DNA from 3 places in the Bacteroides zoogleoformans genome. Region 2 is predicted to be linked to each of the others. Evidence: riboswitches for the same ligand, from Rfam matches in the RefSeq annotation. Region 2 holds a riboswitch; each other region holds the start of a gene.

Region 1 (4,542 bases), 260 kb from region 2:
GGAATGTGATGGGCACTACTTCATAGACGTGTCCTTCAACAGCAAAGTTTTCCACTTCCATACCTACATTTTTGCCTGTGGTGGTTTTGCCTATCAATATCACTTCCAAATCGATTCCTCGCAGGCTGTTGATTACCAATTCACTCGATGAAGCTGTACCTCCTCCCACGAGGCAGTATACTTTGTTCAGCCTGAGGCCGCCCTCTGTCAGCTTTTCATCCAGATTGGAATAGAGGTCGGGGTATGCGAACTTCCATTCCTCGCGTTTGTTGCCGCGTTTTTTCATTCTTTCTTCATTGTAGCGAAAGCTCGAAAAAACTTTTCTTTCAGCGGCTTCGGCGGCGATACAGCTTGCTATCAGGTTGGCGGACATGATGTCTCCACCTCCGTTGTAGCGTAAGTCCAGAATCAGATCGGTGACGTTTTGAGCCTTGAACTTCTTGAAAGCGTCGAACAGTTCTTGGTCGAAAGACGCTTCGAACTCCGAATAGACTAAATAGCCTATCTTGTGCCCGTCTATCTCTGCCACTTTGCTTGTGATTACGGGGTTCAGGTATATGGCGTCCGAAGTCAGACTGATGTTTTTGATTTCTTTCAACTTTCCTTTTATAATCTCCATTTCCGTTAAGGTGAGAGATGAAATGGCATCCGGCATCTGCAATGCGTAATATTTACCTATCCAATTGCTTTCGTTTAGCCTTTCATTGTTTACCTTGCCGATTATGGAGCCTCGCTTCAGGTCTGCGGCCGTAGCGGGTGAGTCGGGATATACACCTTGTATGACGAAGCAAACAGAGTCTTTGCCTATACCGAAAGGAGTGATGCCCGTGATGCCGAAGCTATAGCTGAGTTCTTTTTCCACCAGCTTGGCACGGGTCTTGGTGACGGGGTTTTTCTTTCGAATATAAGAGAAGAGCCTGTAGTAGGTGTTCCCATCATCTCCTTTGTATGGCTTCTTATCCAAGGTGTTGGTTTTCATGGACTTCAGAGACTCATAGAAGAAGTCTTCATAATTCTTCGTATAGTCAAGGGTCAATGTCTTGTATTCATCGTTCCACAGATAGTTTGCTTTTAGATACTCGGCCACCTTGATATTGACCTTCATGTCTTCTGTGGCGGGGGCTTCACCGATGTTTTGCTTTACATCAAAGTTTATGGTGGAATATCCGTCCACTTTGATGCTGATGGTCGAAGTACGCACCTCGGAGGTGCCGGTGGTTGTTGAAAGCTTCAACGTGCTTGGCCCTTTTTCGCCCGACGGAGTAAGTATGGTGCACCAATCAGAGTTCGTGGTAGCCGTCCATTTGGCCGCAGCATTGAATGTGACGGACAATATTTCGCCCGGAGTAATTTCTACCGCCTTTCCTTCTTGCCAGCTTTGGCCGGTTATGCCGGGCTGAATGGCGTCGTCATCATCGTGGCACGAACCAAGACCTATTGTTGTCAATGTGAACAGGATGAAAATAAAATAATGTTTCAGTTTCATTTTTCTAAGTTTTTTAATGGCTCCCAAAAATACATATTTAATCGTTAAGTAGAAATGATTCTAAGAAAAACTTATGATTTGGCGAGCGGTTGATTTCAATTTGCTGTCAAAATACCGGCCGGCAGAAACACTATAGCCTTTCTCTTGTCCCGACGCCTTATTTGTTCGATAAACATTCCTGTAGGTTGTCCGGGGCGTAAAAAACATGCCGGTTCGTTTTGTTTTTGCGGAAGTAAAAGTAATTTTGCAAAAGAAATGAGAAAGAGAGACAAAGCGTGTGTGAAAGCAACGCCCGAAGAACCGAAACGCGAGCAGCGCATGGTCTGCCTGATGAGCGAAGAAGAACAGCGGATTGTGGACCGTTATCTGGAAAAGTATAAGATAACGAACAAGTCGCGTTGGCTGCGCGAGACTATCCTCATGTTCATCCATAAAAACATGGAAGAGGATTATCCGACCTTGTTCGGCGAACATGATATGAGGAGGTGAAGGAACCTTTGCCGTATCAAAACCCTGTCGGAGCCGTACCTGCTCCGTATCTATAGGAGCGGAGGTTATGCGGAGGTTATACGGAGTTGATACGGAGTTGATACGGAGGATATACGGAGGTTATACGGAGCTGATACGGAGGATATGCGGAGCAAGAATGAATGAGGACAAACCGATAGAATAAATCAGATATTTTCGTGGACGATACATTTTATATGAAGCAGGCGCTTCTTGAAGCGCAAAAGGCCGGTGAGCGGGGAGAGGTTCCCGTGGGGGCTGTAGTGGTATGCAAGGATCGCATCGTGGCCCGTGCACATAACTTGACGGAAACATTGACCGACGTCACGGCTCATGCCGAGATGCAGGCCATCACTGCCGCTGCCGCGACTCTTGGAGGGAAATACCTGAACGAATGTACGCTTTATGTCACGGTGGAACCTTGTGTGATGTGTGCCGGCGCCATCGCTTGGGCGCAAGTGGGACGCTTGGTGTTTGGCGCCGAAGACGCGAAGCGGGGATATCTGCATTATGCGCCGCAAGCATTGCATCCCAAAACGGCAGTGCTGAAAGGAATACTTGCAGAAGAGTGTGCCGGATTGATGAAAGAGTTCTTTATTGCGAAGCGTCGCTGACTTATGATTTTTTCTTAAAAAAACTTTGCTGTTTTTAAGAAAAAATCATACCTTTATACCGCATTTGGTTCATCGCGTTTGTTGGATTTTGTCCTGCTTGGGACTTTCAATTTCACACAACCGGATGATTAAAAGGGAATCGGGCGTAAATCCCGAACTGTCCTGCAGCTGTAAGTCGCGTTTCCGGGCAAGCACAATGTCACTGAGATTCTTGGGAAGACGTTTGCCACCGGGCGACAAGTCAGAAGACCTGCCTTTGCGTTGTCATTCAAAGCACCCTCGGGATGGGCTAAGATTGAAAAATGTCAAGAAGAATATTCATACGTAGCAAGCGCCTGCTATCGGCGCTTGCATTGTGTACACTCGCAGAGTGTGCCATGGCACAGCGTGTCGGGGGGACGGACAGACCGAGCCGCCTCGACAGTATCCAACATCTATCGGAAGTAGTCATCACCGCCCGGCAGACCGGGCATGCCGTTATCCCCGTACAACAACTCTCGGGCAAGGAGCTTCAACGACTGAGCGTTCACAGCGTGGCCGACGCCATGCGTTACTTCGCAGGTGTACAAATCAAGGACTATGGCGGTATCGGCGGACTGAAAACCGTCAACGTGCGTTCTTTAGGCACCAACCATACGGGAGTTTTCTATGATGGCGTACAACTGGGCAATGCGCAGAACGGTCAGATAGATTTAGGCCGCTTTTCACTCGATAATATGGAGGCTCTGCAACTCTACAACGGGCAAAAGTCCACCATTCTGCAACCCGCCAGAGATTTCGCATCGGCATCGGCCGTCTATCTGCAGACACGCAAGCCCGAATTTGCCGGGAAAGACAAGAAAGATAACCTCAATATTGCACTCAAAGCCGGGTCGTTTGACACCTATAACCCTTCTGTCCTGTGGGAACATAAGCTTTCCGACAACCTCAGCTCCCAGCTCAGCACCGAGTATATGACTACTTCGGGACGCTACCGTTTCCGCTATGCCAAAAAGAACGGATACGATACCACCGAGGTACGCCATAACGGCGATGTGCGTGCTTTTCGTATGGAGACAGCTTTGTTCGGCCGGATTCCCCGCGGCGAGTGGCGTGCCAAGGTTTATTTCTACAACAGCGAACGCGGCTTCCCCGGTGCCGCCGTGCGCGAAGAACCCGGCAAGTTCCGCCATCAAGACCGTCAATGGGACACCTCGGTGTTCGGACAAGGTTCGCTGCGCCGCCAATTCACCGACCGTTATACACTGCTTGCAAATGTCAAAGCGGCTTACGATTACCTGCACTATCTCAGCGACCCGCGGCTGGATGTGACCACGATGTACACCGACAACCATTATCGCCAGACCGAAGCCTACTTCTCGGCCTCGCACCTCTATGATGTATGCGAATGGTGGTCGGTCTCCCTCTCCAACGACATACAGTACAACCATCTTAATGCAGACCTCGTGAACTTTGTCTATCCTACACGGTGGACGTTTCTATCCGCCCTGTCTGCAAGTCTGCATTGGGACAGGCTCTCCGCACAATTCTCGCTGCTCCATACTTATGCCGCCGACCATACCCGCAAGAGCGGCGGGGCGGCCGGCGATAAAAGCAAGCTGACTCCCACCGTGGCATTCAGCTACAAGCCATTCGTCACCTCGACCGACCAACTTGCACTTCGCGCTTTCTACAAACGCATATTCCGCATGCCCACGTTCAACGACCTCTATTATACCTTCATCGGCAACAAGGAATTGAAGCCCGAATACACCACGCAGTACGACGTCGGGCTTACATACGGCAAGTCCCGGCCCGGCCGCATCCTCAAAAGGATAGAGTTGCAAGCCGACGGCTACTACAACGAAGTGGAGGATAAAATCGTGGCTATGCCCACCAGCAACCAGTTCCGCTGGACAATGATGAACTTCGGCTTGTGCCATATTTGGGGACTTG
Region 2 (4,542 bases):
CGATGATGAAGTTATCTCCGCTTTCGTCGCGCATCTCTACGTCTTTCATCCGATAGTCGTTCTTCGAATAGTTCACACCTGCGGTAGGCCTGATGATAAGCCCTGTCTTGGGTTCTGCGATTTGCGCGTTGAGGTCGGCGCGGTGGGTGTGGAAAGAGCCGACGCTGTAAGAAGCATCCAGAAAATGTTTCTTTTCCTGCCTCGTAATGATATGAATGGCGCCTCCCAGTGCATCGGCTCCCAGAAATGCCGGAACCACGCCTTTGTATATTTCAATCCTGTCTATGATATTGACCGGCAGATTTGCCAATGAAACGCCGCTTCCTTTGGCATCCAGCGGCATTCCGTCCAGAAAATAGCGGATGGAGTTGCCGGACATCCCGTTGATGGAGAGATCGAAGTCAGAGCCGACCCCGCCTTCCTCTCTGACCTTGATGCCGGTTGTGCGGTTCACCAGATTATTAAGGTTATTCAACGAATTTACCATCGGCTTTACGTCGAGGGCACTGACGGTGAAAGCGCCTTCCTTGATTTTCTGCGTCCGGGTTTTGCCATAGACTTCTACGGCATTCAGCGCCACGGCATTTTCCTGCAATGTGAAATTAAGCTTTTTGTCCTGCCGGATGTCAAGAGACTGCTTCACGGCGTGATAGCCCAAAAAGGAGGCCACGAAGGTGTGTCTGCCCGCAGCCACTTGCAGCGAATATCTGCCGGAGTCATCGGAATACGTCCCATACGTTGTGCCCTCTACGGCAATGGCAGCCTGAGCGATGGGACTTCCGTTCCGGTCGGTGACTTTCCCGGATAGAGTGACTTTATTCTGCGCCGTAATACAGGCAGGCAGCAGCATGATGAATATCAATGACAGATAGGCGGTTATTCTCATTCCGATTCCTTTAGGCATTATAAACTTACTTTCAAAGGAGGCGAAAAAGAACAAAGAGAAAGATTCTCTCATTATAAAATGAAACAGGAAAACCTCGACTCGATGTTTTGTTGCTTTATTCTTCCCGAAAGCGCTAAAACCGTATCGTCTTGGCAGGTCTTCTGACTTATCCCTCTTTGAATGCCTTCCCGTCCTTATCGGCGGACAGTGGCTTGCAGAATACTCAAAGATGTTGAAAGGACTTACAGCAGCGGGTCTGTTCAGGATTTGCACCTGATTCCCTTTTCATCGCGTTTCTCTCCATGGAATGGAGGATGCGAACCAAAACCGGCGGCAAAGATAAGAAAAAAATAAACGTCTTTTTTTTGTATTGCTTACTATTTCCATTATCTTTGCGTTTGAATCGGTTCCGGATGAACGTTTCCGTCATTCGGATTAAAAGGGAATCGGGTGTGAATCCCGGACAGTCCCGCTGCTGTGAAGCTCTGTTGATGTCTTGAAAAGAACCTTTGCCACTGATACTTGCACCGCATGTATCGGGAAGGCTTCAAGATTAGGAGTCAGTCAGAAGACCTGCCATTCATTAAATGCTGCCTTTACTCGTGGGATTAGGAAGACAGTGCAAGGAACAATTGTCAACATTCGGATTTTGAAAGGTATGCCTGCAACCGGGGCATGTCTGCATTTTAGTGCACCGTAGAGTGCGATATACTCAAATGAAATCGAACCCGATATTGAATCAGTCTATGGCTGATGGCAGGGAAAACACGGCAATAGGCCTATATTAATAGCTGTTTCAATGTGTAAAGTGTGTATCCCCGGAGAAGTGATTTCTGTGGGGATACTTTACATTCTTTCTCAAAGCCCGATTATCGATTGTTTTAATATAATAATTTAGAAACTATGGATTTATTAAGAAACCTTTTTGAGGGTTATCCCGATCTTTGGGGAGGTGGAGTGGCTCACTCCGTTCTTATTCTGGCACTCGTCATCGCTTTCGGCATTATGTTGGGAAAGGTGAAGGTGGCGGGCATTTCGTTGGGTGTCACTTGGATATTGTTTGTGGGTATCGTTTTCGGGCACTTCAACTTGAATCTGGACGAACATCTGCTGCACTTCCTGAAGGAGTTCGGACTGATTCTCTTTGTATATTCCATCGGCCTGCAAGTAGGCCCCGGTTTTTTCTCTGCTTTCAAAAAAGGCGGGCTTACGCTGAATATGCTGGCCATGCTGGCTGTTTTCGTCAGCGTACTGATTGCCGTCCTGCTTCATATACTTACAGATATACCCATTACCACAATGGTAGGTATCTTGTCCGGGGCAGTGACGAACACTCCGGGGCTGGGTGCCGCCCAGCAAGCCAACAGTGACTTGAGCGGAGCAGACGCGCCTGAAATAGCTTTGGGCTATGCCGTGGCCTATCCGTTGGGCGTCATCGGCTGCATTCTGTCACTGCTGGCACTGAAGTTTCTGTTCCGTGTAGATGCGGGCAGGGAAGAGAAGGAAGCCGAATGCGGATTGGGGCAGCAGCAGGAGCTGACGGTCAGCCCCGTCTCTGTGGAGATACGCAATGAAGCCATAGAAGGCAAGAAGATAAAAGAGGCGAAGCCGTTGCTGAACCGCGCGTTTGTCATCTCGCGCATACGCCATTGCGGAGGCGACGGAGAAGCGGAGCTGGCAAGTGCCGACACGGTGCTGCATGTAGGAGACGAGATTCTCTTCATTGCCGACCCCAAGGACGTGGAGGCTATCATCGCCTTTCTGGGCAGAAGAATCACGGTGGAGTGGGAGAAGGTGGACAAGAAGCTGATATCCCGCCGTTTTCTTATCACCAAACCCGAGCTGAACGGTAAGTCGCTGGCGCAACTGAAGATACGCAAGAATTTCGGAGCGAGCATCACGCGCGTGAACCGTTCGGGCGTCGATTTGGTGGCGGCCCCGCACCTGCAATTGCAGATGGGTGACCGGGTGACGGTTGTGGGCAGCGAACTTGCGATGGGGCATGCCGAGAAGGTGCTGGGCAACTCGTTGAAGCGGCTGAACCATCCCAATCTCATTCCCATCTTTCTGGGCATTGCCTTGGGCTGTATATTGGGAAGCATTTCTTTCATGTTTCCCGGCATTCCGCAACCCGTGAAGCTGGGACTGGCGGGAGGACCGCTCATCGTCTCCATTCTTATCAGCCGTTTCGGGCCGCGCTACAAGCTGATAACTTATACCACGATGAGCGCCAATCTGATGATACGCGAAATCGGGATTTCTCTCTTTCTGGCTTGTGTGGGACTCGGGGCAGGAAAAGGTTTTGTAGATACCATCATTCATGAAGGCGGTTATGTGTGGATTGCTTATGGCGCCATCATCACGGTGTTGCCTTTGCTCATTGCCGGCGTGGTGGGACGTTATTTATGGAAGCTGAATTATTTCACGCTCATCGGTGTGCTTTCCGGTGCGAACACCAATCCGCCGGCATTGGCCTATTCTTCGGAACTGACCTCTTGCGACGCTCCTGCCGTAGGCTATGCCACGGTTTATCCGTTGACCATGTTTCTGCGGGTGCTCACGGCTCAGATGCTGATACTGGTGTTGGGGTGAGGATATAAATTTTATCCGGCTCTTGACTTCACAAGTATAGCAGTGTGGCGGACAGGATGACAAGCAGAATCATCAAAGACTCGGCACGACGATTGATGCGTACGGCCAATTGCATATCTTCTGTTGTCAGCGTCCGGGGATTGGTTCCGATGTAAGGTTTCCACACCTCTTCGCCGAAATAGTCGTGAGGACCTCCGAAGCGGCAGTCCAGAATACCGGCGAGGGCGGCTTCCGGATAGCCGGAGTTGGGACTGGCATGCTGCTTGCCATATCGGGCGACGAAGAGGAGCAAAGAAGGTCGTCCGGCGACAAGCACCATCAGAAAGGCGGTCAGACGGGCGGGAATGTAGTTGGCTACATCGTCCATACGGGCGGCAAAACAGCCGAAGCGGTGGTAACGTTCATTCTGATAGCCTATCATGGAGTCCAATGTATTCACCATTTTATAAGCGAGCATGCCGGGAACGCCCAGCAACAGATACCAGAACAGAGGAGCCATTACCCCGTCGCTGAGGTTTTCGGCAAGTGTTTCGAGGGCGGCTGTGCGCACTTCTTGCGCCGAGAGCCGGGAAGTGTCGCGCCCCACAATGCGTGCCACTTGTTTCCTTCCTTCCTCCGAAGAGCTGTCTATTGCTTTGAACACCATGCGAACCTCACGAATCAGGGTAGTGCCGGCCAAAGAATAGAATATCAGGAGAATCTGCAAACTCAGGAGCAAACCCGAAGAAAAAAAGGCCGCTTGTCGCAGCAGGAAGAATGTGGTCAGATAGACACCGGCCACGAGAAAGACGCTGACGAGGGCCCCTTTCAAGCGGCGATGTGAACCTTGGTTCAGGCGATGTTCGAAGAAGGATATGGCTTTGCCGAAGCCCACTACGGGATGTGGAAGCCGGAGTGGGTCGCCAAACAAGCGGTCGAGCAACCACGCCGTGAGTAATGGCAAATTCTGGTTGAAGGCAATGGCTAAAAATATAAGTGATTCTTCCATCATAGTGCGGGATAATGTTTCTATAGTTTGCGAATCTGTTGCTGTTTGTTTTTTTTAATCAGAATATATTTGGACA
Region 3 (4,542 bases), 550 kb from region 2:
TTTCTTGTCCCGTTCGGAGTTAGGCGAAATGGAGATTATCTGTCCGCCGGATGCGGATTTCTCGGACAGAAACCTGCAATCTTGGTTGCGCAAGGTGATTGAGGAGGCCCTGCGGCGTAATGCGAAGATTGTTCTTCCTCCCCGTCTGTATATGCTTTCCGTGAAGCACAACCTGCCTTATAAGAGTGTGAAGATTAACTCCAGCAGCGGGCGTTGGGGCAGTTGTTCCATGCGTGGCAACATCAATCTTTCCTATTATTTGGTTCTTCTTCCCAAGCATCTGATAGATTACGTATTGCTTCATGAGTTGGCGCATACCCGCGAAATGAACCACGGCGAACGCTTTTGGGCTTTATTAGACAAGCTGACGGAGGGCAGAGCGGAAGCCTTGCGCATGGAATTGAAGCAATATCGCACGGAGTTTTGAGGTGTGCGTGCCTCCGGCTGTCAGTCCTGCGTCTGCGACAGTTGTTTCACCTCTCCGTTCTCTTTTTCGAACCGGTAGTTGCCTCCCTTCTCGCTCAATTCAAACAAGAAGAGCCGGTCGGTGAGGTTGTCCACAATCATCAGTGCGCTTTGTTCAGCAAAGCGCTTCACTTCCATTTCAAACGGTTCTTCCGTGATTCTCAGCTTTGTCAGCAGGCTGTCGTTGACGAGCAGGGAGAGCGAGTCACCGGCGAACCCTTTGGTCAGTGTGATGGTGTATGTCTCTGCGAAGCTTCGGTTCTCCTCTTTCTTTTGCTGCAACCTCATACTCATGTAAACGAAGATGACGACTACAAAAATCACGGCGAAAGCAAGGATGCCGTTACCTACCATAAACTGCTTGTTGGTGTTCAGACGGTGTGTCATAGTTGGAGTTTGTTTAGAGAATGCTGCAAATGTAGCGAATAAATTCGGATTGACTGCTTTTCAGTGTATAATAGAATGAGGAAAGGGGAGCGGATGTACCGATTGTTTATCATGCCCGAAACCTCTTTCTTCGAGAGAAACGGGGATGCGCTCCATCCCTCGCCAGAAACACTTCTGAGAGGGGTTGACCAAAGTATTATATAGATACCCTAAGTATAGGACTTAGGTAGCCTCGATACGGAACTGATCCTCTTTCTTCTTTTTCGTCTTCTCTTGCCTCTTTCAAGCGCTCTTTTTTTGGTAATATTTTTCGCAGTGAATGCCTTTTCTTTCCGAGAGTGGGAATCTGTACTTTTAAGTAGATTTAATAATGTAATAATTACAATTTGTGCTATCTTTGCCCCACAATGGTTTCGGGCGGATTTTCCCGCCGTCCGGATTAAAAGGGAATCGGGTGGAAATCCCGGACAGTCCCGCTGCTGTGAAGCTCCGCCGAAATTTCCGGCACAACCTGTTGCCACTGCATTCTTGAAAACAGCGTTTGAGATTGCGGGAAGGCGTTGGAAACGAGGAGTCAGTCAGAAGACCTGCCATTCTCGAAAAGCCGGTTCCGCTCGTGGGATTAGGGAACGGTGGCAAACTGTGTACGAGTATTTTTATTCAAATCTAAAAACATCACATGCAGATAGTTAAAAGGAATGGGACTGTGGAGTCCTATAACAGAGAGAAAATAGCCATTGCCATACGCAAAAGTTTTGTTGGCACGGGCAAGGACATTACTGACGAAGCCCTTCATGCCGTAACCGATGAAGTGGAGCAGTTCTTGAACCGGAACGAAGACAAACGTGCGGTGGAGTGCATTCAGGACGAGGTGGAGCGCAGTTTGATGGAACACGGCTTCTATGCCGAGGCCAAAAGCTACATACTTTATCGCTGGCAGCGCACCGAACGGAGGAAAGCCCTCACGCAGATTGTCAATGGAACAAAAGACGAGGCCATAGTCGATGTGCTGAAAGAGATACAAAACGACTTTCCGGGAAGTGAATACAGCCTGAACGTCTTGGCCGAGAAGTTCGCAGGCTTCTGCAAGCCCGACATGGCGGCCGAAGAACGGCTGGCGATGCTCATCAAGGCTGCCGTGGAACTCACCACGCAGGAAGCTCCCGACTGGGAGTTTATCGCCGCCCGGCTGCTCAACTTCCGTATGACGAAAGAACTGAAAGTGCAGACGGAGAAAGCGGATGTCCAATCCTACTACGACAAACTATGCTATCTCACGGACGAGGCTTTGTACGGCAGCTATATACTCAATGCCTATTCGAGGCAAGAGATAGAAATGGCCTTCGGCTTTATCCGTCCCGAACGCGACAAGCTCTTCAACTATTCGGGGCTGGACTTGCTCTATAAGCGATACCTCATCCGCACACGCTCGGCGGAGCTGATGGAGTCGGTGCAGGAAATGTTTCTGGGCATCGCCTTGCATCTGGCCCTGCCCGAAAAGCACGACCGGTTGCAGTGGGTGAAGAAATTCTACGATATGCTGAGCCTGCTGGAAGTGACCATGGCAACGCCCACCCTTTCCAATGCCCGGAAGCCCTACCATCAGCTCTCCAGTTGCTTTATCGATACCGTGCCCGACAGCCTCGAAGGCATATACCGCAGCATCGACAACTTTGCCACCGTAAGCAAGTTCGGCGGCGGCATGGGCATGTACTTCGGCAAGGTGCGCGCCACGGGTGGAAACATCCGGGGCTTCAAAGGCGTGGCCGGAGGTGTCATCCGCTGGATGAAGCTGGTGAACGACACTGCCGTGGCCGTCGACCAATTGGGAATGCGGCAGGGTGCCGTGGCCGTCTACCTCGATGTTTGGCACAAAGACCTGCCCGAATTCTTGCAGCTCCGCACCAACAACGGAGACGACCGCATGAAGGCGCACGACATTTTTCCCGCCGTGTGCTATCCCGACCTCTTCTGGCAGATGGCGAAAGAAGACCTGAACAACCAATGGCACCTGTTCTGCCCCAATGAAATCATGACCGTGAAAGGCTATTGCCTCGAAGATTATTACGGAGAAGAGTGGGAGCGGAGGTATCGGGACTGCGTGAACGACCCGCGCCTATCCCGCCGCAGCATGAGCCTGAAAGACATCGTGAGGCTGATACTCCGTTCCGCCGTGGAGACAGGCACACCCTTTACTTTTAACCGTGATACGGTGAACCGGGCCAACCCCAATCCCCATAAAGGCATCATCTACTGCTCCAACCTCTGCACGGAGATAGCGCAGAACATGTCGGCCATCGAATCCGTCTCTACCGATATCCGGACGACGGATGGCGATACGGTGGTGGTGAAGACGGTCCGCCCCGGCGACTTTGTGGTCTGCAACCTTGCCAGCCTCTCGTTGGGGCACTTGCCTTTGGAGGATGAGGAGCGCATGCAGGAAAAGGTGGCAACCGTGGTCCGGGCATTGGACAACGTCATCGACTTGAACTTCTACCCGTTGCCTTTCGCGCAAATCACGAACCACCGCTACCGCAGCATCGGTCTGGGCGTCAGCGGCTATCACCATGCGCTCGCCCTGCGCGGCATCCGTTGGGAGAGCGAAGAACATCTCCGCTTCATGGATAAGGTGTTCGAGCGCATCAACTATGCCGCCATCCGTGCCAGCATGGAGCTGGCCAAGGAGAAAGGAAAGTACGCCTGTTTTGAAGGAAGCGACTGGCAGACGGGCAGCTACTTCGTCAAGCGCGGATACGATTCGCCCCAATGGAGGCAACTGGCGGCGTCCGTTGCCACAGAGGGGATGCGGAACGCTTATCTTCTGGCCGTTGCCCCCACCAGCAGCACCGGCATCATTGCCGGAACCACGGCGGGCATCGACCCGGTGATGAAACGTTTCTTCCTCGAAGAGAAAAAAGGAGCCATGCTTCCGCGGGTGGCGCCCGGCCTCTCCGACAAAACCTATTGGCTCTACAAAGACGCCTATCTGCTGGAACAATCGTGGAGCGTGCGTGCTGCGGGCATCCGCCAACGGCATATAGACCAGGCGCAAAGCATGAACCTGTACATCACCAACGAATTCACCATGCGCCAACTTTTGAATCTCTATCTGCTGGCTTGGGAGTGCGGAGTGAAGACCGTATATTACGTCCGCAGCAAGTCCTTGGAAGTAGAAGAATGTGAAAGTTGTGCATCCTAACCAAAACGAACGATTATGGAAATAAAAAAACTGAAAAAGAACGCTCTTTTTAATCCCGAAGGCGATATCGAACTCCGCTTCAGGAAAATGATTGGCGGCAATACGACCAATCTGAACGACTTCAACAACATGCGCTACAAGTGGGTGAGCGACTGGTACCGGCAGGCCATGAACAACTTCTGGATACCCGAAGAAATCAATCTCACTCAAGACATAAAGGATTATCCCCATCTGGAGAAAGCCGAACGCACGGCCTACGACAAGATTCTGAGTTTCCTTGTTTTCCTCGACTCGCTTCAAAGCAACAACCTGCCTACCATAAGCGAATACATCACGGCAAACGAAGTGAATCTCTGTCTGCACATACAAGCCTTTCAGGAGTGCGTACACAGCCAGAGCTACAGCTATATGCTCGACTCTATTTGCAGTCCGGAAGAACGTAACGACATCCTCTATCAATGGAAAACGGATGAACATCTGCTGAAGCGAAA

What was found. A riboswitch is a leader RNA that binds a small molecule or an ion and turns the genes downstream of it on or off. The one in region 2 is predicted to bind cobalamin.
Region 1: it holds a riboswitch for cobalamin, as region 2 does, so the genes downstream of both, C4H11_RS10010 (TonB-dependent receptor plug domain-containing protein) here and C4H11_RS11215 (putative transporter) in region 2, are expected to answer to the same signal.
Region 3: it holds a riboswitch for cobalamin, as region 2 does, so the genes downstream of both, C4H11_RS08790 (ribonucleoside-diphosphate reductase subunit alpha) here and C4H11_RS11215 (putative transporter) in region 2, are expected to answer to the same signal.

Annotation. Positions count from the first base shown of each region.
Region 1 is NZ_CP027231.1:2,420,962-2,425,503, forward strand. Features, by position in the region: gene C4H11_RS09995 (S41 family peptidase) at 1-1,486, opposite strand, end outside; gene C4H11_RS10000 (hypothetical protein) at 1,742-1,975, shown strand; gene C4H11_RS10005 (nucleoside deaminase) at 2,191-2,607, shown strand; cobalamin riboswitch at 2,690-2,879, shown strand; gene C4H11_RS10010 (TonB-dependent receptor plug domain-containing protein) at 2,985-4,542, shown strand, end outside.
Region 2 is NZ_CP027231.1:2,681,372-2,685,913, forward strand. Features, by position in the region: gene C4H11_RS11210 (TonB-dependent receptor) at 1-886, opposite strand, end outside; cobalamin riboswitch at 1,021-1,227, opposite strand; cobalamin riboswitch at 1,273-1,481, shown strand; gene C4H11_RS11215 (putative transporter) at 1,790-3,478, shown strand; gene cbiB (adenosylcobinamide-phosphate synthase CbiB) at 3,507-4,469, opposite strand.
Region 3 is NZ_CP027231.1:2,128,342-2,132,883, forward strand. Features, by position in the region: gene C4H11_RS08780 (YgjP family zinc-dependent metalloprotease) at 1-427, shown strand, start outside; gene C4H11_RS08785 (hypothetical protein) at 448-852, opposite strand; cobalamin riboswitch at 1,244-1,461, shown strand; gene C4H11_RS08790 (ribonucleoside-diphosphate reductase subunit alpha) at 1,532-4,051, shown strand; gene C4H11_RS08795 (ribonucleotide-diphosphate reductase subunit beta) at 4,067-4,542, shown strand, end outside.